Regions from separate parts of the Dehalobacter restrictus DSM 9455 genome, predicted to be linked through region 2. Evidence: riboswitches for the same ligand, from Rfam matches in the RefSeq annotation. Region 2 holds a riboswitch; each other region holds the start of a gene.

Region 1 (7,876 bases), 1.0 Mb from region 2:
CTTGATTATGCCGAGAATGAATATGCAGCTATAGCAGATGCTCAGGCTGTTGTCCTGCTTACGGAATGGAACCAGTTTCGGAGTATGGACTTAGCTAAGATGAAAAGTAAAATGAACGGCAATTATTTCTTTGATTTCAGAAATATTTATGACAGGAATGAGCTTGAAACGATAGGTTTTATATATGACGGAGTCGGAAAATAATACGTTATTGAAAGGAAGATATACGTGGAAATTAGAAGAATCATCGATTCAATCAGTCGCAAGTGGTGGTTATGCGTTGTTTCTGCGGTTTTATTTGGAGGAATGGGATGGTTTTTTCATATTTTCTTATCATCTCCAACGTATAACGCAGATACAACGCTATATGTTCTCAATCGTGATAGAGTGACGGCAGGTGAGTCTTTGAGTTATTCTGACATCACGATGGGGAAGGAATTTCTTAAACAATATTCCGGGATTTTTTATAGCCGCTCTGTAGCTGCTGAAGCCGCTAGGAAGCTGGATCAATATAGTCTATCTGCGGGCACAATTTCCTCAATGGCGAATTTATCAATCAACGAAGACTCGGGTTTATTAAAAATCAGAGTGACTGCATATGATGCGATAATGGCTGCATCAATCGCGAATGTAATGGGAGAAGTATTTTCGTCAAAAGTTAAAGAAATCACAAATAGTGATTTTATCGGGATATTGGATAAAGCTCAGGTTTCTAATACGCCAATCCCGGATAACGGCATTATAAAAATGATTCTATGGATCGTTGCAGGAGAAGTTTTTTCCTTGGGAATTATTTATTTGTTGGAATATTTTGATACAACCATCCGTTCAGTTGAAGATATTGAAAATAATATCGGGGTTCGTGTCATTGGGATTATACCCGAGCATGATCTTCAATAAAGAGGAGAAGTAATATTATGCAGATAAAGACTTTTAATGTGTATGATAATGATAATAATGCGGTCAGGGACGCTTATGAAATGCTTACAGCCGGTCTTCTCATTAACAATAATGGAAGAAGTAAAACGTTTGCTTTATTGAGTTGCAAGCCAGAAGAAGGAAAAACTTCGCTTGCGATTAGTCTTTCGATATCCATTGCACGCTCTGGGTGGAGGGTGCTTTTCGTTGATGCAGACATGCGTAAACCGACGGCTGCAAAGAGGTTGAATGCTGAAGCGCAGTTAGGCTTGTCAGATTATCTTGAGGGGAGAGGTCGACTAGAGGAGGTAATCAGCAACACGAATATTCCAAACCTAACCTATTTATCCTGTGGAACAGACTGTTCGAATCCGATCGAAAAGTTGTGTGCAGTACGCTTTCAGAAGTTATTCGAGCAAGTAAAAATTGAGTATGACTATATAATTTTCGATACGCCGGCGCTAGAAAGCGTTTTTGACGGAGCAATAGTCGCGTCAAAAGCAGATGCAACTATGCTGATTGTAAAAGCGGGATTCACTTCGAAAAAAAGTCTGCAACGGGCCAAAGAACAATTGCATGGCATTAATGCCAAGTTGATCGGGATTGTTCTGAATAAAGTCAAGAAGCGTGATTATAAAAGATACTACAGCTCTTATAATTATTTCTTTAATTCCAATCGATTTTTGAAAAAGGCAAAAAAGCAATTTAGGTCATTAAATAAGGGAATATCTAAGGATACAGCAAAGGTTTAATACCGAAAATGTAGTCCGATTTTCCGTAGAAAACGTGCTTTTGATCGTAAAGGATGAACGATTTTTAAGAGCTTATTGTATATGGAGCTGTTGGAGATAACAAGTTTTATCTTTTGGAGCAAATACTGATAACCATTAATTTTTTTTTCTTGATCTCTATCGCTGCTTATAATCATTTCCTCTTTGTTCATGATATTCTGAATGATTATCACTGAATTCTTGGTCGAATTTAATTGATAGTTATCAGGAAGATGTAATCCTAAGTATAATCGGCATGTATCCATTAAATAATAGTAGAAATCCAAGATTGCCATTGACTTTAAGGTTTGTTCAATGTAGTTTATATCAATTTGATTGCGGTAAGAATTAAAAAATAGAACGAAATCTGATAGAAGACGAAGATTTGCATTAGAGTGTTTTAAATGCCTTGCTGTGTGAATAACAGCATTGATCAATTCATCCTCCGGAGATAAGCAATAAAATTGGAATCCGGCTACCGTTTGAAGACGCTTGTCTTTCCAGATATGATCTACCCAGTCGCTGTTGTCGATTTTTTGCATATATTTGGGATGCCAAAGGGTTCGGTGAAGCTCAACGGCGAATGTACCCGCTTTTATCATATCGATATGCATATGATCAGGATCATTGTAATTTAGTTCATTCGGCTTATAACCTAGAGAAGTCATCGCTTCTATGCATTGATTCATCTGTTTTTCGTTGATTAATACATCTAGATCATTCATCGAACGTAGTTCAGGCCGAGCATATTGTTCCTTAAAGACAAGTCCTTTAAGTGATATAGCTGTTATGCCATTGGTCTCAAAAAGATTAAAGATTGTTTCTATCGTTGGAAGCATCATCAACTGACGTGCGGCAGTCACAACCGTTTTCTCTTTCCAATGAGTCAATACATTGTGATCGATTTTTAACAAATCATTATGTTGATAAACAGTCTCAAACAGAAATGAAGAAACACCTTGTAGTCTGGCTTGATTATAAAGTTCAACGCCATCAACGGAGGCAAGTAATTCCTTATCTGGTATTTCACCGTTAATAAATACTCTTAGCAGATGAAGAAGCAGATTATACACACTTTTCATTATTTTCCTCCGATGACAAAATATCTCTTTTATATTATATCATATTTCTTATATTTGAGATTTTTTTATAAAGTAAGGGGATTATATTTTGAAGATTTTAACAAAAAAAATATTTTATTTATTGTTGTTCTTTCTTATTTTTTCCACAGGTTTTCCTGCCTTTGGATTTAGTGAACAAAATTCAGCAAAAATAATATACGATTCGCAAAACGATCTTCTTTGCTCTTCTGTATTAAAATCAGAGCCTGATGTTTCGGTTAAATCTGAAATAACTATAGAGATTGATATAGTTGCTTTGGCATACAGAGACGAAGAACCCATTTTAATACGTGCATATCCTGAGCTTAAAATCGAAACAGATACGACGATAAGCGGTAAAAAAACGGGATTTTTTCATACCCAAAAAATAGGGGATAAATGGTGGGTGATTGCGCCTAATGGGAATGGATTTATTGCCGTCGGAACACAGAGAATGACATATAAAGGAATTTACTCAGAGGCATTGGGTTATTCCCCTTATGAACAGAATGTAAAAAGCATCTATGGTTCTGAGGAAGAATGGGCAGAAAATACTGCGGAGCGGTTAAACAGTTGGGGATTTAATCTTCTGGGAATAGATTCAGCACCGTCTTTGAGGTATCGTGGACTAGCGCATACGGTATCATTTGGATTCGGGAGCAGTTTTTCTAAATACGGAGAAGATTATGTAATATACGGATTGGACGCAAGCAATCATTGTTTTCCGAATGTTTTCAGTCCAAAATTTGAGTACTATTGTGATGACTTAGCTAGAAAGGTGATCCAAGAAGATCAGAATGACCCATGGCTTTTCGGCTATTATCTGGATAACGAACTTTCCTGGTGGGGCCAAAGTTTTGATACGACATACGGACTTACGGACTTGGTCATAAAAAAAGATAAAACCCATACGGCAAAGATTGCCTTGATCAACTGGCTGCAAAATAGATATGGAAATATTAGTAGTTTGAACAAGGCTTGGGGGACAGATTATCCTTCATTCGAGACACTTGGAAAAATGACCTTATTTACCGGAAAGAACCAGTTGGCCATCAATACGGATAAAACAGACTTTGAAAAAGCGATTATAGAAAAATATTATACGATAACAACAGGGGCAATAAAGAAATACGATAAAAACCATATGATATTAGGCAGCAGAAATGCATGCGGAACTGAGAAATGTTATGATTTGGTATGGGGTATCGGCAGAAATTATACGGATATAAGTACGTTTAATTACTATGGAAAAGTTGACCTGCAAGCGGAAACAGCTTATGACCAAATAAAAGTGAATGGTGTTTATCAGAACGTTGAGCTCAGTGAGATATTTGCACAGATTTACAATAAAGCAAAGCAGCCAATAATGATAAGCGAATGGTCTTTTCCGGCGTATGATAGCGGACTCCCGTGTACCGTAGGGGCTGGGATGCGAGTAGATACGCAGACGGAGAGAGCAAAAGCTTATGAAATATATCAAAAAGCATTATTCAATATGCCATTTCTTGTCGGTTCTGAATTTTTCATGTGGGTTGATCCTCCGGCTGAAGGATTAACAAAATCTTATAAGCTAGATACAAATTACGGACTAGTGAATGAAAAGGATGAACCTTATGCTTTGGTTACCAGTGTAGCGAAAGCAACAAATGGTAATGTGTATTCTCTTAGAAATTAAAGATAAATCATAATTATGATGGTCTTCGTAAACCAATCGTATATTTAGAAAGGAAAGCGATAGGATTGTGATTCTGAAAAAGGCACTGGCAGTATTATTGACGGTATCTCAGATACTGTTAACCTTCAGTTCGGCCTCCTTGGCCGGACTGGATGATGCGTCAAATAATACGGTATTTGTATATGACGACGATTTTTCTGGATATGCAACTGGAAGTGATGGAATGCCTAATTGGGTGACCAATGGGTTTTCATGGGTAATTAATGACGGTTATTTTAAGAATGACTTGGTGAAGAAAAGCTTTGCATTGCTCAACTCGCCAACTGGCGCTGAAGTATCCTTCGAATCGGAAGTGATGATCAAATCTTCTAATGGTGATAAGTATAAAATTGCAGGAATAGCTGTCTATACAGATCATGAGAATTACTGGCATTTAGCCTTAGTTGAGGCACCGGACAAGAATACTCACTATGTAGAACTTGAGGAAATGATTAATGGCAAATGGTGTGCCGAGTCAAGGGGAGATACAAAATTAGAAACAGGAACTTTGCAGCCAGGTGGCTTACATTGGGACTATAATCACCCTTATCGATTAAAAATAACTCTAAATGAATTGAGTATTACGGGTGCTGTATATGAATTGGATGGCTCTTTGATTTGGAAAACAAAATATCTATTTAAACCTGATAATTGTGTTAAAACAGGTATCCCCTCGCTAACGACAGCTGCCTTTGAAGCGCAATTTGATAATGTTAAGGTGAATATTACAAAAACTGTCGCTGATGAGAATCCAAATACAAGTTTGGACGACATAAAGGTGACAAATATTAAAATAAGTCCCGAGGAGTTATTTATCAAGGTCGGTCAGACCCGGAAGTTAGAAGCGTTAATTATACCTACAAACGCTTCTAATAAAACAATAAATTGGACGTCAGATAACCCGCAAATAGCCTCAGTTAATGATGGAGTGGTCAAAGGCTTATCTCCAGGAACAGTTTTCATAAGGGTTAGTACAGAAGATAAGAGTATATCAGATACTTGTAAAGTGACAGTTACTTCGTTTAGCGTATATTTATTCGTGGGTTTATACGTTTTAATTGTTGGAATCATTGCTTTACTTATTTTTAGATATATTAGGACAAAAGAAAAAATATAAAAAACACTATTGACTAAATAATGAAGATATGATAGTTATTAATTAAATGAATATCGGACAAAAACTTATTACTGACAATGGCAAACCTGTTGAAAAGCAGGGACGCAAAGCTAGAGGGCCTGTAAAATGGCAGCCAGTTACCAAAATTAAGTTTTTTGTTTTTGTCTAACTTATTACTGACAATGGCAAACCTGTTGAAAAGCAGGGACGCAAAGCTATAGGGCCTGTAAAATGGCAGCCAGTTACCAAAAATAAGTTTTTTGTTTTGGAGAGGGACAGAATATGTACATTTTAAGAAAAACAATCAAAATGTTAATCACGATAAGCCTAATATTAGTTTTAGTGGCACCAACAACACTAGCTGGAAGTGAACCCAGTGTAAGCAGTCAAAGATTGCAGGATGATTTCTCCGCCTACGTTGCTGGAAGTGATGGTAGCCCTCAGTGGATCACTGACGATATATCTTGGGAAGTAAATAATGGTTGTTTCGAAAATAATTCATTGAAAAAGAGCTTTGCTAAATATGATTCTACCGTTGGGACTGATTTGACTTTTGAATCTGAAGTTACTATTCAAGTATCGCAAGGGGATAAGTATAAGTCGGCGGGGATATCAGTTTATTCAGACAATAATAATTATTGGTCGTTAGCACTTGTTGAAGGGCCTGAGGCTAAAAATGAAATGCATTATATTGAACTTCAAGAAATGTTTAATGGGCAATGGTGTGTGCAAGATTATGGGGAGACAAAACTAAAAGTTGGTTCATACGTAGGAGATGGAATTGAGTGGAAATATAACCAGCCGTATGTGCTCAAGATAAGTTTAAATAATAAATCAATTACAGGGGTAGTATGCGAGTTAGATGGTAAAAAAATATGGGAGAAAGAATATATTTTTTCTTCGGAGAATTGTACAAAGAAAGGAATTCCTGCTCTGACAAGTGCGGCCGTAGAAACAAAGTACGATAACGCAAAATGCACAATAAATAAAAAAGTTTATGAAGTTAATGCAGTTAGCTCATATCCTGAGCTTAAAATCGAAACAGATACGACGATAAGCGGTAAAAAAACGGGATTTTTTCATACCCAAAAAATAGGGGATAAATGGTGGGTGATTGCGCCTAATGGGAATGGATTTATTGCCGTCGGAACACAGAGAATGACATATAAAGGAATTTACTCAGAGGCATTGGGTTATTCCCCTTATGAACAGAATGTAAAAAGCATCTATGGTTCTGAGGAAGAATGGGCAGAAAATACTGCGGAGCGGTTAAACAGTTGGGGATTTAATCTTCTGGGAATAGATTCAGCACCGTCTTTGAGGTATCGTGGACTAGCGCATACGGTATCATTTGGATTCGGGAGCAGTTTTTCTAAATACGGAGAAGATTATGTAATATACGGATTGGACGCAAGCAATCATTGTTTTCCGAATGTTTTCAGTCCAAAATTTGAGTACTATTGTGATGACTTAGCTAGAAAGGTGATCCAAGAAGATCAGAATGACCCATGGCTTTTCGGCTATTATCTGGATAACGAACTTTCCTGGTGGGGCCAAAGTTTTGATACGACATACGGACTTACGGACTTGGTCATAAAAAAAGATAAAACCCATACGGCAAAGATTGCCTTGATCAACTGGCTGCAAAATAGATATGGAAATATTAGTAGTTTGAACAAGGCTTGGGGGACAGATTATCCTTCATTCGAGACACTTGGAAAAATGACCTTATTTACCGGAAAGAACCAGTTGGCCATCAATACGGATAAAACAGACTTTGAAAAAGCGATTATAGAAAAATATTATACGATAACAACAGGGGCAATAAAGAAATACGATAAAAACCATATGATATTAGGCAGCAGAAATGCATGCGGAACTGAGAAATGTTATGATTTGGTATGGGGTATCGGCAGAAATTATACGGATATAAGTACGTTTAATTACTATGGAAAAGTTGACCTGCAAGCGGAAACAGCTTATGACCAAATAAAAGTGAATGGTGTTTATCAGAACGTTGAGCTCAGTGAGATATTTGCACAGATTTACAATAAAGCAAAGCAGCCAATAATGATAAGCGAATGGTCTTTTCCGGCGTATGATAGCGGACTCCCGTGTACCGTAGGGGCTGGGATGCGAGTAGATACGCAGACGGAGAGAGCAAAAGCTTATGAAATATATCAAAAAGCATTATTCAATATGCCATTTCTTGTCGGTTCTGAATTTTTCATGTGGGTTGATCCTCCGGCTGAAGGAT
Region 2 (7,876 bases):
GACAGTAAAATAGATCAGGGCACAATCGTGCAAATAGATCTTCCCTTCGGATCATAAGTAAAACTTGGCTGGCGCCAAGTCTTTGGCGGTAGCCCTAGCTGCACTTAGATATATCAGAAAGTATTTTATACTTTCTGATATACGAACAAAACCTAGAAAACTTTTGCTAAATTTTTTATGGCTCCCATCGGACAATAATTTACGCACTTATTACACTCAATACAACTCTCAGCGTCTACCTTCGGAGCTTTATATCCTTGTTGAATCAAAGCATTTACAGGACATACCCTCACGGACGGACAGGGATGGTTTTCCGGACAACGATTTTTATCAATTACAATTGCCATATTAGCACTCCTTTCACAACTTACTGAGAAAACAAATATACCCCGTATGGGTATATTAACAAAGTGCTGTTTAATTTTCAACTCTTTCTTGCTAATTTCTTAAGTAATTTTAATTCGTTTCTGTTTTCTGCATAACAAAGCAGCTTGACTTCAATGCTAAGCTGCTTTATTTTTAAATCTTGTTTCTTTGTCTGAAATTATCTATCGTTAAAGAGCTTGTGAGCAAAAACGTTTTAACCCTAACAAAGATGCGGCAGCGGCAATTGTTATCCCGAAATAAACTACAGGTTTTTTAATAGAAAGAAAATTAATGATTGACCCGTTGCAGAGCGTACTTCCTGTAACCAGAAACAGGTCGGCCCATGCTTCAACTTCACCAATGTCATTTTTCTTCGGCTTAATGCGTTGCAGGAATAATTTTAACAGTCAGTTTATGTTTATTTCTCAGTCATATTATTTAGAGGGCATAATGATGACAGTTAGAGCTCTTGCCCTAAAGTAGGGCCGGGAGAACAATCAAATATTTTTTCGACCTTTAAGATTACTGCGCCCTTAGGTTGCAGAACCGGCATTTTCTCTTTGACCCAAGCCCTGGCATCCTCAAATACGCTGCCCGAATCCACAACCGTTGTGCTCCCTTTAATCTGATAGGATTTACAGGTTGACAAATCCCAAATGGAAACTGCCATGATCGGGTTGACTTCAAGATTCTTCTTAGTTTTATTCATAAAATTGTCAACGAGTAAAAGATTATTTTCATCAAGAACTTTTACAAAAGTCATAGGGACGACATTTGGTGTCCCATCTTTAGCAGCCGTAGCTACCGGAAAACATCCTGTTTACTGAATATAATTTGGATTTCAGAATTGAGTTTGGACATCTTTTTATCTACCACACCTTTTCTTAGTCTTTCCTGCCTTATGAGCCTTATTATCTGATAGCTAAGAGTCTCTAACCCTCTTCCTTGTGCAGTTGTTCTGATTAGTGTCTCCCGCATTCATCATGATGCTGATGCTCATGACAGACAGATCCTGTGGATTTAAGGTTGCCCTGAAGGTATTGCTCTACGACAGTTTTGGCTTCGCCCGAAGCGCCAGTAATTACCTCAATGCCTTTTTCATTGAAGATGTCAATTGCTCCGCCGCCCATGCCGCCGGAAATGATGACCTTGACTCCCCTATCGTTTAAAAAGTTCGGTAAAAATCCGGGTTTATGTCCGGGGTTTGCTATGGTCTCGCTCTTGGCAATTTGCCCGTTTTCCGCCTCATAGATGATGAAACCTTCACAGTGTCCAAAGTGTTCGGTAACCATTTTCCCTTCACTCGCTACAGCAATTTTCATTTTGTCGTTCCTCCTTTTTTGATTTTGTAATTTTTTTGTATCAGCAATTTTTTCTCCTGAGCCTTCCAGAATATCCGCTGCGTCGTCAAACCAATTACCGTTATAAAGTTCAATCATCCCTTTATCACAGGCTACAGCTATTTTCGGATCGATCGGCAATGTGGCTAGAACTTTTAGTTGATGCTGTTCAGCTATCTTTTCGATAGAGCTTTCCCCGAATATTTTGTATTCCTTGCCACAATCCGGGCACTTAAAATAGGACATGTTTTCTACTAATCCTAAGATAGGTATATTCATTGATTTGGCCATTTTCACTGCTTTGGAAACAATCATGGAAACCAGTTCCTGAGGTGAAGCCACGATAATAACGCCGTCCAGCTTAATGGATTGGAATACCGTCAGCGGTACATCGCCCGTGCCGGGCGGCATATCGATAAACATGAAGTCAACGTCGCCCCATATAACTTCGGACCAGAACTGTTTAATTACGCCGGAAAGAATCGGTCCCCGCCAAATAACAGGATCGGTTTCATTTTCCAGCAACAAGTTGATCGACATGAGCTGGATGCCTGTTTTGCTCTTGGCGGGAAAAAGACCAAGCTCGCTGGCATCGGGTTTCTGACTAATGCCAAAAGCTTTCGGAATGGACGGGCCTGTGATGTCCGCATCGAGTATGGCGGCCTTATAACCCCTCCTGGCCATAGTTACGGCCATCATGGAAGTAACGAGTGATTTTCCCACGCCTCCTTTGCCGCTGACAATGCCAATCACTTTCTTGATATTGCTCAGTTCATGCGGTTTGGCGGAGAAATCCGCCTGTTCTTTTCTGTCGGCGCATTCGTCGCTGCAGGTATTGCAATTCTGATTACAATTTTCGCTCATCTTTATTTACTCTCCTTATGCTTAAATTGGTAATTCAAACAAATCGTTCAACTGTTCATTATCAGTAAGGTTTTATAAAAAACTTTGGTTGCGGCCCGTCCTGACGGACAGTCGACGTCGATAATACTTTGCCCTTTGTTTACGGCTTTTATGGCTGCGGTGTCAAACGGAATTTTGCCCAAGAAAGGCAGAGCCCGCTCCCTGCAAAATGCTTCAATTTTCAGGGCAAGCTCTTCGTTGGTATCATACTTGTTAACACAGACTCCGGTTTTCATTTTAAACTTCTCAGCCATTGTAATGATTCTCTCCATATCGCTGATTCCTGACAGAGACGGCTCAGCAACGATCAGGACCATGTCCGCCCCGTTAAGGGAAGCGATTACCGGACAGCCTATTCCCGGCGAACCGTCTATAACGGCCAGATCAGCGTCCATTGCTTCCTGCCTCAGCTGCTTTTTCACCTCGGTTACCAGCTTACCGGAAGTACCGCTACCCATTTTAAGCCTGGCGGTAGAGAAGACCATATCATCTTTATAAAGCATCAGCTCTCCGGCTACGGCAGGTTGGAGTGAAACTGCCCCCATCGGGCAAACTGCTTCGCAGACGCCGCAGCCTTCGCAAGCATAGGCATCAACTTCATATTGGCCGTTGCTTTTATTAATAGCCTCAAAGCGGCAGTTTTGCCTGCAAAGACCGCAGCTCCGGCAGGATTCTGCATCAATAATCGCTTTTCTCATACCGTAATAATCCGATCGCTTAGCCGGTAAACTATGAGCTCTGATCAGGTGAAGATTAGGGGCGTCCACATCGCAATCGGCATAAGCTCTGGCATCGGCAAGCTTGATAAAAGCGCCCGCAACGGTTGTCTTTCCTGTACCGCCTTTCCCGCTAAGAATCAGAAGCTGTTTCATGCCTTGCCTCCTTCCTTACCGCCTGCAACAGGTTTTGGAATAGGTCTCTGTATTTCGGATGTTTTCTTACCGCTATCTGCCCATTGGAATTCATTGTTCCCAATTCCAGGTCAAACGGAATTTTATTGAGAATTTTGATCTCGTTTTGCAGGCAATAATCTTCGGCGGGGTTTTCACCCTCCAGGCATTTGTTAAGGACAACGCCGAATGGTTTTTGAAAAAGATTTACAAGTTCATAAACCATTTCTAAGTTGTGGACGCCAAAGATGGTCGGCTCAGCTACCAAAATACAGTAATCGGCATCTTTGATGCTCTCCATGACCATACAGGCGCTCCCGGGCGGACAGTCGATAAAAACATCTTTGTTCTCCTTACGGCTATCCTGCAAAAGCTTTTCAATAACCGGCACCCCTGATGCTTCGCCTATATTCAGCATTCCGGTCACGACCCGGACATTACCGGATATACCCCTTTGGATCATGCCTATTTCCCTATCTTTTTCCGAAATTGCTTTTTGCGGACAGAAAAGCAGACACCCCCCGCAGGAATGACAGATCTCGTTAAAGACAATCAGGTTATTCTTAATATAGGCCAGAGCGTTGAATTTGCAGAAATTGACACAGGTGCGGCAGCCGTTGCACAGCTTTGAGTCAGCCTGGGGAAGTTTAACCGTTACCCGTTTATTTTTTATGTCCTGCGGTTTAAAGAACAGATATCCGTTCGGCTCTTCCACATCACAGTCGATATATACGGATTCTGGTGACACTGCCGCCAGGTTGACGCTTACTAGGGTTTTACCCGTGCCTCCTTTGCCGCTTAAGACAGCAATTTTCATTAGCTCCCTCCATGTTGATGAAAACCGGGGTGAATATCGTCCAGTAAATTTAATTTTCCTTCCTTCAAGGCTTCAATATTATCCCGGATAGAATTATTGGTATTTTTATAAAGTGCAATTTCCGCTACTTTGAGCACTTCTGCGGCATTCTCACCGCAACGCGGTGTAATGATTGCCTCTGCTCCGCTGTCAACAATATTTTGCGCGGCTTTGATTCCTGCTCCGCCTTGGCTGGCAGCGGCGCTGTTATTCAGAAAATTGTTTTCTTCTGTTTCGGTATCGTAAAGAAGAAAGTAAGGAGCCCGTCCAAAAGAAATACAAACGCTGGTATCCATTGAATTATCGTCTACCGGTATCGCTATCTTCATCTTTATCCTCCCTTTGTTTAATTATTAATACTAGTTTCCTTTTTCGTCAGGTCCAGAAAATTCTGTGCGGCAGCGGTGCCTGTAACATCCCCCGCAGCGGCAGGTTTTCTCCAAACCTTTGCAGAGCTCGTAATCTCCGCCTTCTATACGCAAGACTTTCCCGTTTACCAGAGATTCCGCCATCTTTTTTCGTGCATCATTATAGATGCGCTGAACAGTCGTACGGGCAATATGCATTTGTTCCGCGCACTCTTCCTGCGTAAAACCCTGCAAGTCGATGAGCCGTATGGTTTCATACTCATCAACCAGCATTAAGACCAAATTCTCCTGATCAATAGCTGCATTAAGCGGACCGAAAAGGCTGCTTTCCGGCAGGCAGCATACTTTTCTCCATTTTCTTGGTCTTGGCATATCTTTTCCTCCCTTAGGCCATAAACATTATTGACATATGCCCTTTATGTATTTGATTATAATCAATTTCGAACATATGTCAATAATGTTTATTTTTTTATTTCCATCGTTAGATTCTCCTTGTAAAACTCGTTCTCGTAAAACATTTTTAGGGAAAAAGAATTTCTGGGCTATCAAAGTCGGAATAACGGCGCTTAAAATAACTACGGTTACATTCACGCTGTATTGAGAGTTGCTGATATATTTATTTGTCAGTCCGTATAAAGCCAAAATTGTTCCAAATGTCAGTCCGGTGCTCATAAGAAGGGTGGTATAGATACCGTCCCTTCTTTTGTATTTAAAGAACCTGGTAGCTGGAAGCACTCCGATAAATTTTGCTCCAACTTTAACCAGCAATAGAATTACGATTAGGAACAACGTTGCCGCAAGTGCTTTAACGGAAACAAGGGAACCTGCTTTTATAAAATAGAACGGTGTAAAGGCTACAAAAGCAATAGCCCGCATTTTATGGAGCGTTTCTTTATATTGCAGAAAAAATCCTGCCATAGCTAAACCAATAATATAAGCCGGGAGTACCGCCTCGCTGCCGGAATATTCCGCGAGAAATCCCAAAAACAGAAGAATCAGCAGAAAAAATTTAATTTCCGGCTCACTGACTTTCCCGCTGTATCTTGCAAAGATCCATTTTGCCAGGGGGATTCCTACAAAACACACCACAATGACTGCTCCGACAAAAATAAGCAATTTATAAGAAAACCCTGTAAATAGGAATCCCAAAGCCAACACCGTGCCTAAATCCGTGACAAAACCAAGAAAACAATCTCCAAACTTACAAAACTACAAATTTAGGGATTACTAAAATATAGCATAAATTCCGAAACATAGCAGGTTTAGTAAAATACAAGGCTGGTTTGGTTTTTGGAAATGATATACAATATCCGCTTTTTCGACAACACAATTTGACACAGATTTATGCAAAAAGGGTTTATTATATAATTAACATAATATGACATATAAGAACCCATTACTTCTTATATGCGTATTTAGTATTTTCTGTCGATTAAGACAGTATTTTATTCCTTTGACTTAACGCAGACATTAACTAAATAAAAAGATAAGGGCAAAGTTGTCTAAAGACAGCGACGCAAAGCCATAGGGTCTAACGTGCCAATGCACTATGACAGCCTGGTTGCCGAACAGTTTTATGGTATATCCTGCCCTTTTGAGGCAGTTTTTTTATTTGCTTATAGTTGCGTTACCCCCTGAGATTAGGGTTGTTTTTTCATGGCTTTGCTCTTTGCCCCAAGCAAAGGGAGTGTTGCTGATTGCGAAGCATGTTAAAAATTACCCTCCTGAGGTGTAAATAAAGAAGAATTTCATAATGTTCTTTATAAATCTTACTTGACAAACGTCACGGTGGATGAGCCCGCGATTTGCCTTAAGCAAACTGCGTGCTTTTTTATTTGGCAAAAACATGTTGCTTATCAGCTTAAGGCTTACAATCGCCATTATTATATATTTTCTTTTTTTTCAAAAAAATTATTTAAATCCCTCAGGTGCCGTTCCCCGCCCTCTGTTTTGGTTTTTACAAAAAAATCAAAACGGAGGTCTGAAGATGAAAAGGATTAATTTGCGAGATTATTACCCATTTTATCAATCTGACTTTTTTGTTGAAGTTGCGGATGAAATCGCTTTATCGCTGAAGTGCTTCAAGCTGAGCGAGAATGCTTACAGATTACGCACATACAGACAAAAAGCCTATTACTCTCTCGACCGTGGTGACGGTATTGAGCAGGAAATTGTTTTCATTTCCTTGTCTCCTCAAGAGATTTATGAGAGGAGAGTCACCAATCATGAGTTGTATACTGCCATCAACAGTTTGCCGGAAAAACAGGCAAAACGTGTTTATGCCCATTTCTTTTTGGGGATAAGCAAAACCGCCATTGCTAAAGCAGATGGCATTAGTGAAAGCGCAGTTAGGGAATCCATCGAACGTGGATTAAAAAATATCGAAAAGTTTTTAAAAAATTTCCGGTAACACCCTGCGATTTTGCCTGAAAAATGAAGTGGTTATTAGAGGGACAAAAATTCTTCCCCCTTAACTGATCTTTGACAATTAAATAATTGTTTTATTCGGTACTTTCCCTGTATGTCCTGAAAAGGAAAGCCAAATAGCAGATACGCCATAACCACCAGTCCGTCAACAATCGGATTTAGTGAAGTATAAATGATGTTGCTATTGAATTAGGTCAGGTACGAGCGATTAATATCCGTGCTATAAATAAATGCTGGCAGCATTTAAGGCGATGACACATACAGAGGGATAATGATACTTCCGTCCAGCCACAGCCCCGCTTAAGCGGGATCACGTAATGGGGGCGGCTTGCAGAGAACCTGGGAGAGGTGAAATTCCTATGAGGACGGTCAGCCGCTGTCCACCGAATAAAACCATAGTCTTATAAACCAAAATAGAAGTGCAGTATAGGGGTGCGCCTGTTTATGATATGCGCTACGTGTCTGAACGAAGGCGCATTCTCCCGCTGCGCTAATCAAAATAATGACGATTGTTTTATATAAAAATTTTTTTATTAAGTATAGACCTGATGAAAGCAAGAGGAGGCTTAATTATGGCTAATGAAAAATTAACGCAAGAAAAAGCCTACCGAATCATGCTAAAAGGATACCCCGATGTGCTTGATATAAAGCAAATGTGTAAAATTCTTGGCATCAGCCTTAAAACGGGTTACGGTTTGATACAGGAAAATAAAATTGAATGCCTAA
Region 3 (7,876 bases), 940 kb from region 2:
AAAGACATTAACGATTGCCCCTATATAATGCGTGATTTGGTTCAGAAACTGGTAAGCTCCAGAATTAGACCATATTACCTTTATCAGTGCGACCTTTCAGAAGGAATAGAGCATTTCAGAACTCCGGTTTCTGTAGGGATTGAAATCATAGAAATGCTGCGTGGACATACCTCGGGTCTAGCTATTCCACAGTTTGTTGTGGATGCGCCTGGAGGCGGGGGGAAGATCCCAGTCAATCCACAATACTTGATTTCATATTCCCCTGAAAAGGTCATTCTTAGAAATTATGAAGGTGTAATTTGCACGTATAGCGAGCCTCGGGATAAAACGCACCAGTGCCGAAAATGCGGCACGTGCAGTAAATTCAAGAATAAAGAATACCGGGGATTAGAAAAGTTATACAGAGATGAACAAGTGTGCTTGATTCCAAGTACAAACGTAAGACTCAACAAGAGGGAGGACTTCCATGAATATAGATCAAGACGAATGTAAAAATTTATATACAAACTTTTCGGGTGTGGACATGTACGTGGATTATCGCAATAAAAGGCTTAAAATATTGAGTCATTCTCTTTTGTCTGAGTTGATAATCAAAGAGATTATTGATTATTCCAAAAAAGAAAATCTGGGTAAGATTATTGCGAATTGTTATAAACAAGATCTTAGTCTCTTTGAGGAATGTGGGTTTGTAGCAGAGGGGGTTATCGACGGTTTTTTTCAGGGAGAGGATGCAACTTGTATGTCCCTTTTTCTTGATACGAAGCGCAAAAATTCACTCTATGAGGAGAAAGAAAACAGAATTATCGATTATTGCGTTAAGAATACCAATAAATTCGAGCTGACTAAGAATAAAAACTATACGATAAGGCAGGCCGTGCCGGACGATATTCCCCAGATAATTCAGCTTTTTCAAACGGCATTTGAAACCTATCCAACTCCTATTTTCAGCAGAGAGTATCTTCAAAAAGTCATGCAGGATCATATTTTGTATATGGTAGCGGAAGAAGAAGGAAAAATTATCAGTATTGCTTCGGCGGATCTTGACAAACAACACATGAACGCTGAAATAACTGATTGCGCCACTTATCCAAAGTATAGAGGCAGAAACATATTAAGCGAATTGATATTCCAACTGGAAACACACTTGAAACGCAATGGCTTTGCTACAGCATATAGCCTTTCAAGAGCTAACAATCTTGGAATCAACAGGTCTTTAAGCAAGCTGGGGTATATGTATCGGGGTAGACTAATCAACAACTGCCATATTTGCGGCGGTTTTGAAGATATGAATATTTGGGTAAAAACTTTAAAATAGTAAAATACTATTTTGTAAGTCAAGGGGAAGAAGATTTTTGAGAGATAGCCTGATTTGCTAAAGGATTATATTAAAAAACAAAATACTTAAGATAAATACCTGGACACTTCAGCATAAAGTGGATATATTCAGGGTATTCAAAAGAATAATTTTCTGTTATAATATAAAAGCTTAAGCAAAAATAACAATATATAGTTGTACAGGTTGATGCAAACTTCGTGAAAGTGAAGGACGCTAAAGCTATGGGTCTAAGGTTGCTTGTAAGTTGCTATGATTGCCAGGCTGCAAGTAATATGAACTTCTTGGGGGGGAGTAGTTCCGTTTTGGAGTACTCTCTTTTTTATATCTTTAATTTTCACTTGGGAGGATAGTACATATGAAACAAATGGGCATCGGACAAGCATTCAGAGCAAATTTTCTGGGTCATGCTCCGGACTGGTACAAAAGAACAATTCTTGCTTTTCTGGTGTTGAACCCTATTTTGATGGTTACCGCCGGTATGTACGTTACCGGGTGGGTGTTGATTGTCGAATTTATTTTTACCCTGGCAATGGCGTTAAAATGTTATCCGCTTCCTGCCGGTGGGCTTCTGGCGATCGAAGCCGTTGTGCTCGGACTTACTAACCCTCATATGGTCTATCACGAGGTTGAAATGAACCTGCCGGTTATTCTTCTTCTGATGTTCATGGTTGCCGGGATCTATTTTATGAAAGAAGGTCTTGTGTACCTGTTTTCCAAGCTCCTTACTAAAGTACACTCTAAAGTCGCGCTTTCATTCCTGTTCGCTGTACTGGGTGCGGTTCTTTCCGCGTTTTTGGACGCGCTGACCGTAACGGCAGTGATTATCGCCGTGGCCTATGGTTTCTATAGCATCTTCCACAAGTTTGCTTCCAGCGAAAAAGTATACGAAACGTATGACATTAATCACGACCATAGTGTTGATGAGAAACTTCATGAGGACCTGGACGAGTTTCGTGGTTTTCTGCGTAATCTTATGATGCATGGTGCTGTGGGCACTGCGCTGGGCGGAGCAATAACACTGGTTGGTGAACCGCAGAACCTGTTGATTGGCTCCATTATGCAATGGGACTTCGTAGATTTCTTTATACAATGTGCCCCTGTGTCTATCCCGGTATTGATCGTTGGTCTTCTGACCACCATTATCCTTGAAGTTACTAAGTTCTGGGGGTACGGCTACCAGCTTCCGGAATCTGTGAGAAATGTTATGGAAGATGATGTAAAAGTCAAAGATGCTGCCAGGAATATGCGCGGACGTGTGCGCCTGATTGTTATGGCTTTGTGCGGCGTTATGCTGATCTTCTCCCTGGCACTGCACTTGGCGGAAGTAGGTATTATTGGTCTTATGATTATTATCCTGCTTACTGCTTTCAACGGGGTTACTGAAGAAAAGCGCATCGGTCATGCGTTTGAAGAAGCATTGCCGTTTACTGCGCTGCTGGTCGTATTTTTTGCCGTCGTTGCGGTTATTCATGACCAGCATTTGTTTACGCCGATTATTCAATGGGTGCTGAACATGGAAGGGCAGAACCAGCTTGTGGCTTTCTTTGCGGCCAACGGTGTCCTTTCGGCAATCAGTGACAATGTTTTTGTGGCTACGGTATATATGACTGAAACACAGCAAGCGTTTGAAGCCGGAGCTATTGCGCTGGAGCAGTACAACAAGCTGGCAGTTGCCATCAACATGGGTACAAATATCCCTTCCGTTGCCACACCAAATGGTCAGGCGGCGTTTCTGTTTCTCTTGACTTCTGCACTTGCACCGCTGATTCGCCTGTCTTACGCTGAGATGGTAAAACTGGCTCTGCCATACGCCGTCGTTATGACTGCAACAGGTTTACTGGCAACAATGTACCTGTTATAACACTTAAGGATATCAAATTACAAGGGTTTGAGCATTACTGATTTTTTAGTATCTCGACTTTCGGTGACCTTATATACGATGAGAAAGATTGTCCGTTGTTAAGACTGAGGTTGTCACACTTTTAAGCCTGTCCACAGATCCTACGAGTGAAGTTAGCCCCAAGGAGTGTGGATATCATGACTGATCCAATAACTAATACAGTATCTAATACACAACGGATATCATCAGGGGACGCACGCCGCATGTCATCGCGGCTGAAATTAACATGATCAAATACTGGACGGAGAGTATCTACCTTGCCGCCGCTGTCGAGATTAGAAGGCGGCTGACGGAAGCCAAGGCCCTGCTTATGTTTGGAGAATGGGGCCAGTGGCTGGAGGAGTCGGTCAGTTACTCTCAGCGTACGGCCGACAGACTGATGAAGGTCTTCAGAGAGTACGGGAGCAAACTGCCCGAGGCTTCCGCCTGCAGCTCAAATTGCGCCCTGGTGCGTAATTTGACATACTCCCAGGCGGTGATCCTCTTAGGAGTCCCGGAAGAAGGGCGAAAAATGCGTTACAGATAGTCTAAGTTAATTCTGTTCTCCGCCCAAAATAAGTACACCTTTCGGATAATGATCCTGCACCCAGATCAAACTATTTTTGTCTGTTATCTCCTGGATATGTTTCTTATAGGCATCATACCAGTCCTGATGATTCGTACTGGCATATTTGATATCCTCACTGCCAAGGATCTTTCGGCACAGGATCTCCATCAGACTTCCCTTTAAGCCTGTCTGCCCGCCTTTCGCAAATTCGGAAAACAGGTAAGGCAGTGCTTGTTCATCCATGGCCAGAATGATATTGTACTCTGCCTGATGCGCTTTGATATAATCATAGGGATTGGAGGAAGGTAAAGGCGATGACATGATTTTCTCCAAGCACAGCTCAATCTGCTTGGCTTTGTTGACCGCCGTATTTCCTTCATTTCCAAGACTGAAGTACGCATGCTCCAGACGCGTAAGCAATTCCTTCAGCAAATCGGCACTTTCGGCATATACACGTACATCTCTCTGCATCATTTGCTCCATTCTGCTTCTTAAGTAAGTCGTGCTATATCCTTCATATTTTCCCACGCTGTCGGTAAATTTTATGTTAATGACTTCAACATTATCTACTAGGCTGAACAACAGGATGGCATTGCGCCCAAACACATCACCGATCATTCCGTCTTCCGCAGAAATCGCTGAATCGTCGTTGATCCGGTAATGAATGGTTAAACCATACGGCGCGGTCGACGTCTGCAACTCGACTTTATCCCGGACAACCCCTTCCGGCAAAGGCATCGCGTCAATTAGCGCGATAACTTTAACGGCATTGCCTACATACGGTGTTTTGTTGGCCAGTAATTTATCTACTGCATAACCAGCGTATGTTTCCTGTCCTGCAGCCGTGTCATTGACCGGGTTGGCCACAAATCCAATCATCAACGCTACAATCGCAACAACTGCCGCCGTACCAATCCAAACACCGGGCTTTCTGTAATGGATCACATTTTTGATTCTCGCTTTAATATTGTTTTCACCAAAAGCTAAAGGCGCAGCCTGCCAAAAGCTGTTCTTCTGAACTGCCAACGCCAGCAGGGAATTGGAATAATCCGCTTTGACCCCTTGCCCCTTGTTTCTAATAACCGTTTCATCGCAGGACATTTCCATGTCCTTAACCATCAGCGCAAAACAGAGCCACATCAACGGATTAAACCAATGGATGATCAGAATCAGAAATGCCGCCGGTTTGATCAGATAATCGCGTCTCTTAATATGCACCGTTTCATGCGCCAGTACATAGGGCAATCCCCGGGGCGAAATGCCTGCAGGCAAATAAATTCTGGGTCTGATAAAGCCAAAAACAAACGGCGTGCTGATTTGATCTGTCTCATAAATATGCGGTAAAGAAGCATCCAGCAGCGTAGCCGTTTTGATCTTTCCTGCAATTTTAAAATAGGAAAAAATATTCCAAATCAGCAACACCGTAACTCCGGCAATCCAGACCATACTGCCAAGCAACATCAGCATAGGAAGCGGACTTACACCCATTGCTGCGACCAGAGGCAGCGTACTGCCAACTGAACCGTTTATTGTACCGTTTATTGCATAATTTATGTTCTCAAGGCCTGCCATCACCAGCGTCTCAGACAAAGCATCAGGCTGCATTGCGGGTCTGACAACGTTTAAGAAACTAAAAACTGAGGTAAATGAACCTGGACAAACCAGTCTGAAAAAAACCGCCAGCCACAACAGATAAGAGAAGATTTTCGGTGCCCTTTTCAGAAGCAGTCGAATCAGGATCACACCCAGAGCCACATAGGAAGCTGTTATGCTCATATCGACAACAGTGCTGAATACTGTCATCAAGCTGTTCATTGCATCGCCTCCTCAATAATTCGTTTCAGTTCTTCAGCTTCCTTGGCCGTAAGCTTTTTCCGATCGAGGAACGCTGTTAAAAACTGCGGCAGAGAACCTTCAAAGTTTTTTTCGATTAAAGATTGGCTTTCATATTTCTGCACTTCTTCCTTTTTAACAAGTGAAGTGACTACTGCATCAGCATTGTCTAAAATGCCCCGTTCACATAGCTTTCGCAAAACCGTGTAAGTGGTTGACTTCTTCCAGCCCAATCTTTCCAAAGAAAGCCTTACAAGCTCAGTCGAATTCACCGGTTCCTTTTCCCAGACGATACTGACAAATTTATACTCCGCATCAAATAATTTATAGCTTTCCATGATACCTCCGAAGGTTTATCTCAATAGACCCTACTTGTAAGTCTATTCCAATAGACCTCATTTGTCAACAGAAAATCCGCGGTGCTTCAGGACCCTGAAAATTTTGTTCGAGGGCAACCGATCAAAGCCTGATATATTTTGTTGCCACTGATTGCACAAACGCACTGTCATGCTCCACAAACAGCAAGGTCGGCCGGCATCTTACAATGAGGTCCTCAATCTGCATCCGGGACAGAACGTCAATATAGTTCAGTGGTTCATCCCAGATATACAGATGGGCCTGCTCGCAGAGACTTTTGGCCAGGAGCACCTTTTTCTTCTGCCCTGCGCTGAACATACGCATATCTTTTTCGAACTGAACGCCTGATAAATCGAGCTTGTGCAGAATGGTCAGAAAACGGCTTTCCTCGATCTGGTACTGCTCGGCAAAACTGTGCAGGCTGCCCTGCAAGTAAGCGGTGTCCTGCGAAATATAGGAGATTTTTAGATTGCTTCCGATACTTAGTTTGCCGCTGTAAGTCAGCTCTTCTCCAGTCAGCAGCTTTAAAACACTGGATTTACCGCACCCGTTGCGGCCGCTTAAGGCCACGCGCTCTCCTCTCTCTACGGTAAAATGGACATTCTCGCAGACATTCCTGTCCGCATAATAGATTGCCAGGTCAGACAATTCCACGAGTGTATTTTTCGGGTGTGAAAGGGGTTTCATACTCAGGCTGTCGGCCAGCTCAATATTTTTTAAAAGTTTTTCTTTCGTCTGGATGTTCTTTTGCAGCCGAGTTTCGATCACTTTGGACCGTTTCATCATTTTTGCCGCCTGGTGGCCGATATAGCCTTTATCCGGCTTGATGCCGGAGTTCAGTGTTCCCTTCTTGGTTTTCTCAATTTTATCCGACCAGCCGGCCGTCCGCCTGGCTGCTGCCGATAATTGTTTGATCTCTTTCTGCAGCCTGTCATTCTCCGCTGTCTCAAACGAATCCGTTCTCTCTTTATTGATCCACCACTTTGAAAAATTACCTTTTTGAAGTTCAATATTGGTTTTATTGATGGTCAGGATATGGTCGATACAACGGTCCAGAAAAACCCTGTCATGCGAAACCAGGATGAAGCCGGTTTTCCTGTTCAGATATTTCCCGACAACGCGCCTGCCCTCTATGTCCAGATGGTTGGTCGGTTCATCGATCAAAAGAAAGTTGTTGGGTTTAATAAACAGTGCCGCAAGCAAAACCTTGGTCTGCTCCCCCTGGCTTAAGGCTGCAAAAGGCCGCTCCATGACATCCTCTGCAACTTCGAGCAATGACAATTCTTTCTGAAGTTCCCAATGTTCAAAATCAGGACAGATACCCGCCACTACCTCAATGACATTTTGACTGGGATCGGTAACCTGAAAAGGAAAATAATCAAAAGACACGGGGGAGTCAATTGTCCCACGATACTCGTATTTCCCGCACAGCAGCTGCAAAAAGGTCGTTTTACCGCGCCCGTTTCGGCCTGTGAACCCAAGCTTCCAGTCCGTATCAATCTGAAAAGATACATTTTCAAAGATATTGTCATAACTGCCGTCATAGCAAAACGTTAAATGGTCGATGTTAATCAACGCCATCACGATCACCTCACTGTTAAAAATAATAAGGCTGCAAGAAAGTTTATTCTTGCAGCCCCAAAATATCCTTGAACGCAGTTGATGTGCAGAAAAAATGTCAATATAATGCACATTCCAAATGCTGTTGGTTTAATTTTGATTGCTTAAAAAATTGTAACTTTCTTGCTTTGCGGGCTTACCGCTCCTTGACATCCTTGGCACCGCGGCATTAGCCCATCCGTGGGCGTCACAAAGCCAGCAGTACTTGCTGCTTACTCTGGAACGCTCTTTTAACTTCACGTTTAGCAAGAAAGTTTGCGCATTTTCCCATCTCCGATCAAAT

Evidence for each region. A riboswitch is a leader RNA that binds a small molecule or an ion and turns the genes downstream of it on or off. The one in region 2 is predicted to bind cyclic di-GMP.
Region 1: it holds a riboswitch for cyclic di-GMP, as region 2 does, so the genes downstream of both, DEHRE_RS09360 (beta-galactosidase) here and DEHRE_RS00080 (sigma-70 family RNA polymerase sigma factor) in region 2, are expected to answer to the same signal.
Region 3: it holds a riboswitch for cyclic di-GMP, as region 2 does, so the genes downstream of both, nhaB (sodium/proton antiporter NhaB) here and DEHRE_RS00080 (sigma-70 family RNA polymerase sigma factor) in region 2, are expected to answer to the same signal.

Annotation. Positions count from the first base shown of each region.
Region 1 covers NZ_CP007033.1:1,951,866-1,959,741, reverse strand. Annotated here, with positions in the region: gene DEHRE_RS15570 (UDP binding domain-containing protein) at 1-204, shown strand, start outside; gene DEHRE_RS09385 (YveK family protein) at 229-900, shown strand; gene DEHRE_RS09380 (CpsD/CapB family tyrosine-protein kinase) at 918-1,670, shown strand; gene DEHRE_RS09375 (nucleotidyltransferase domain-containing protein) at 1,667-2,770, opposite strand; gene DEHRE_RS09370 (beta-galactosidase) at 2,859-4,463, shown strand; gene DEHRE_RS14125 (Ig-like domain-containing protein) at 4,531-5,619, shown strand; cyclic di-GMP riboswitch class I at 5,689-5,764, shown strand; cyclic di-GMP riboswitch class I at 5,794-5,869, shown strand; gene DEHRE_RS09360 (beta-galactosidase) at 5,929-7,876, shown strand, end outside.
Region 2 covers NZ_CP007033.1:14,781-22,656, reverse strand. Annotated here, with positions in the region: gene DEHRE_RS00125 (sensor histidine kinase) at 1-57, shown strand, start outside; gene DEHRE_RS00120 (4Fe-4S binding protein) at 153-347, opposite strand; gene DEHRE_RS00115 (pyridoxamine 5'-phosphate oxidase family protein) at 827-1,129, opposite strand; gene DEHRE_RS00110 (iron-sulfur cluster carrier protein MrpORP) at 1,329-2,570, opposite strand; gene DEHRE_RS00105 (ATP-binding protein) at 2,618-3,481, opposite strand; gene DEHRE_RS00100 (nucleotide-binding protein) at 3,459-4,316, opposite strand; gene DEHRE_RS00095 (NifB/NifX family molybdenum-iron cluster-binding protein) at 4,316-4,684, opposite strand; gene DEHRE_RS00090 (DUF134 domain-containing protein) at 4,715-5,095, opposite strand; gene DEHRE_RS00085 (cation:proton antiporter) at 5,123-5,812, opposite strand; cyclic di-GMP riboswitch class I at 6,205-6,292, shown strand; gene DEHRE_RS00080 (sigma-70 family RNA polymerase sigma factor) at 6,570-7,133, shown strand; gene DEHRE_RS00075 (helix-turn-helix domain-containing protein) at 7,723-7,876, shown strand, end outside.
Region 3 covers NZ_CP007033.1:953,754-961,629, reverse strand. Annotated here, with positions in the region: gene kamA (lysine 2,3-aminomutase) at 1-492, shown strand, start outside; gene ablB (putative beta-lysine N-acetyltransferase) at 467-1,315, shown strand; cyclic di-GMP riboswitch class I at 1,514-1,605, shown strand; gene nhaB (sodium/proton antiporter NhaB) at 1,692-3,197, shown strand; gene DEHRE_RS04585 (DUF3102 domain-containing protein) at 3,463-3,762, shown strand; gene DEHRE_RS04580 (M56 family metallopeptidase) at 3,769-5,598, opposite strand; gene DEHRE_RS04575 (BlaI/MecI/CopY family transcriptional regulator) at 5,595-5,954, opposite strand; gene abc-f (ribosomal protection-like ABC-F family protein) at 6,076-7,554, opposite strand.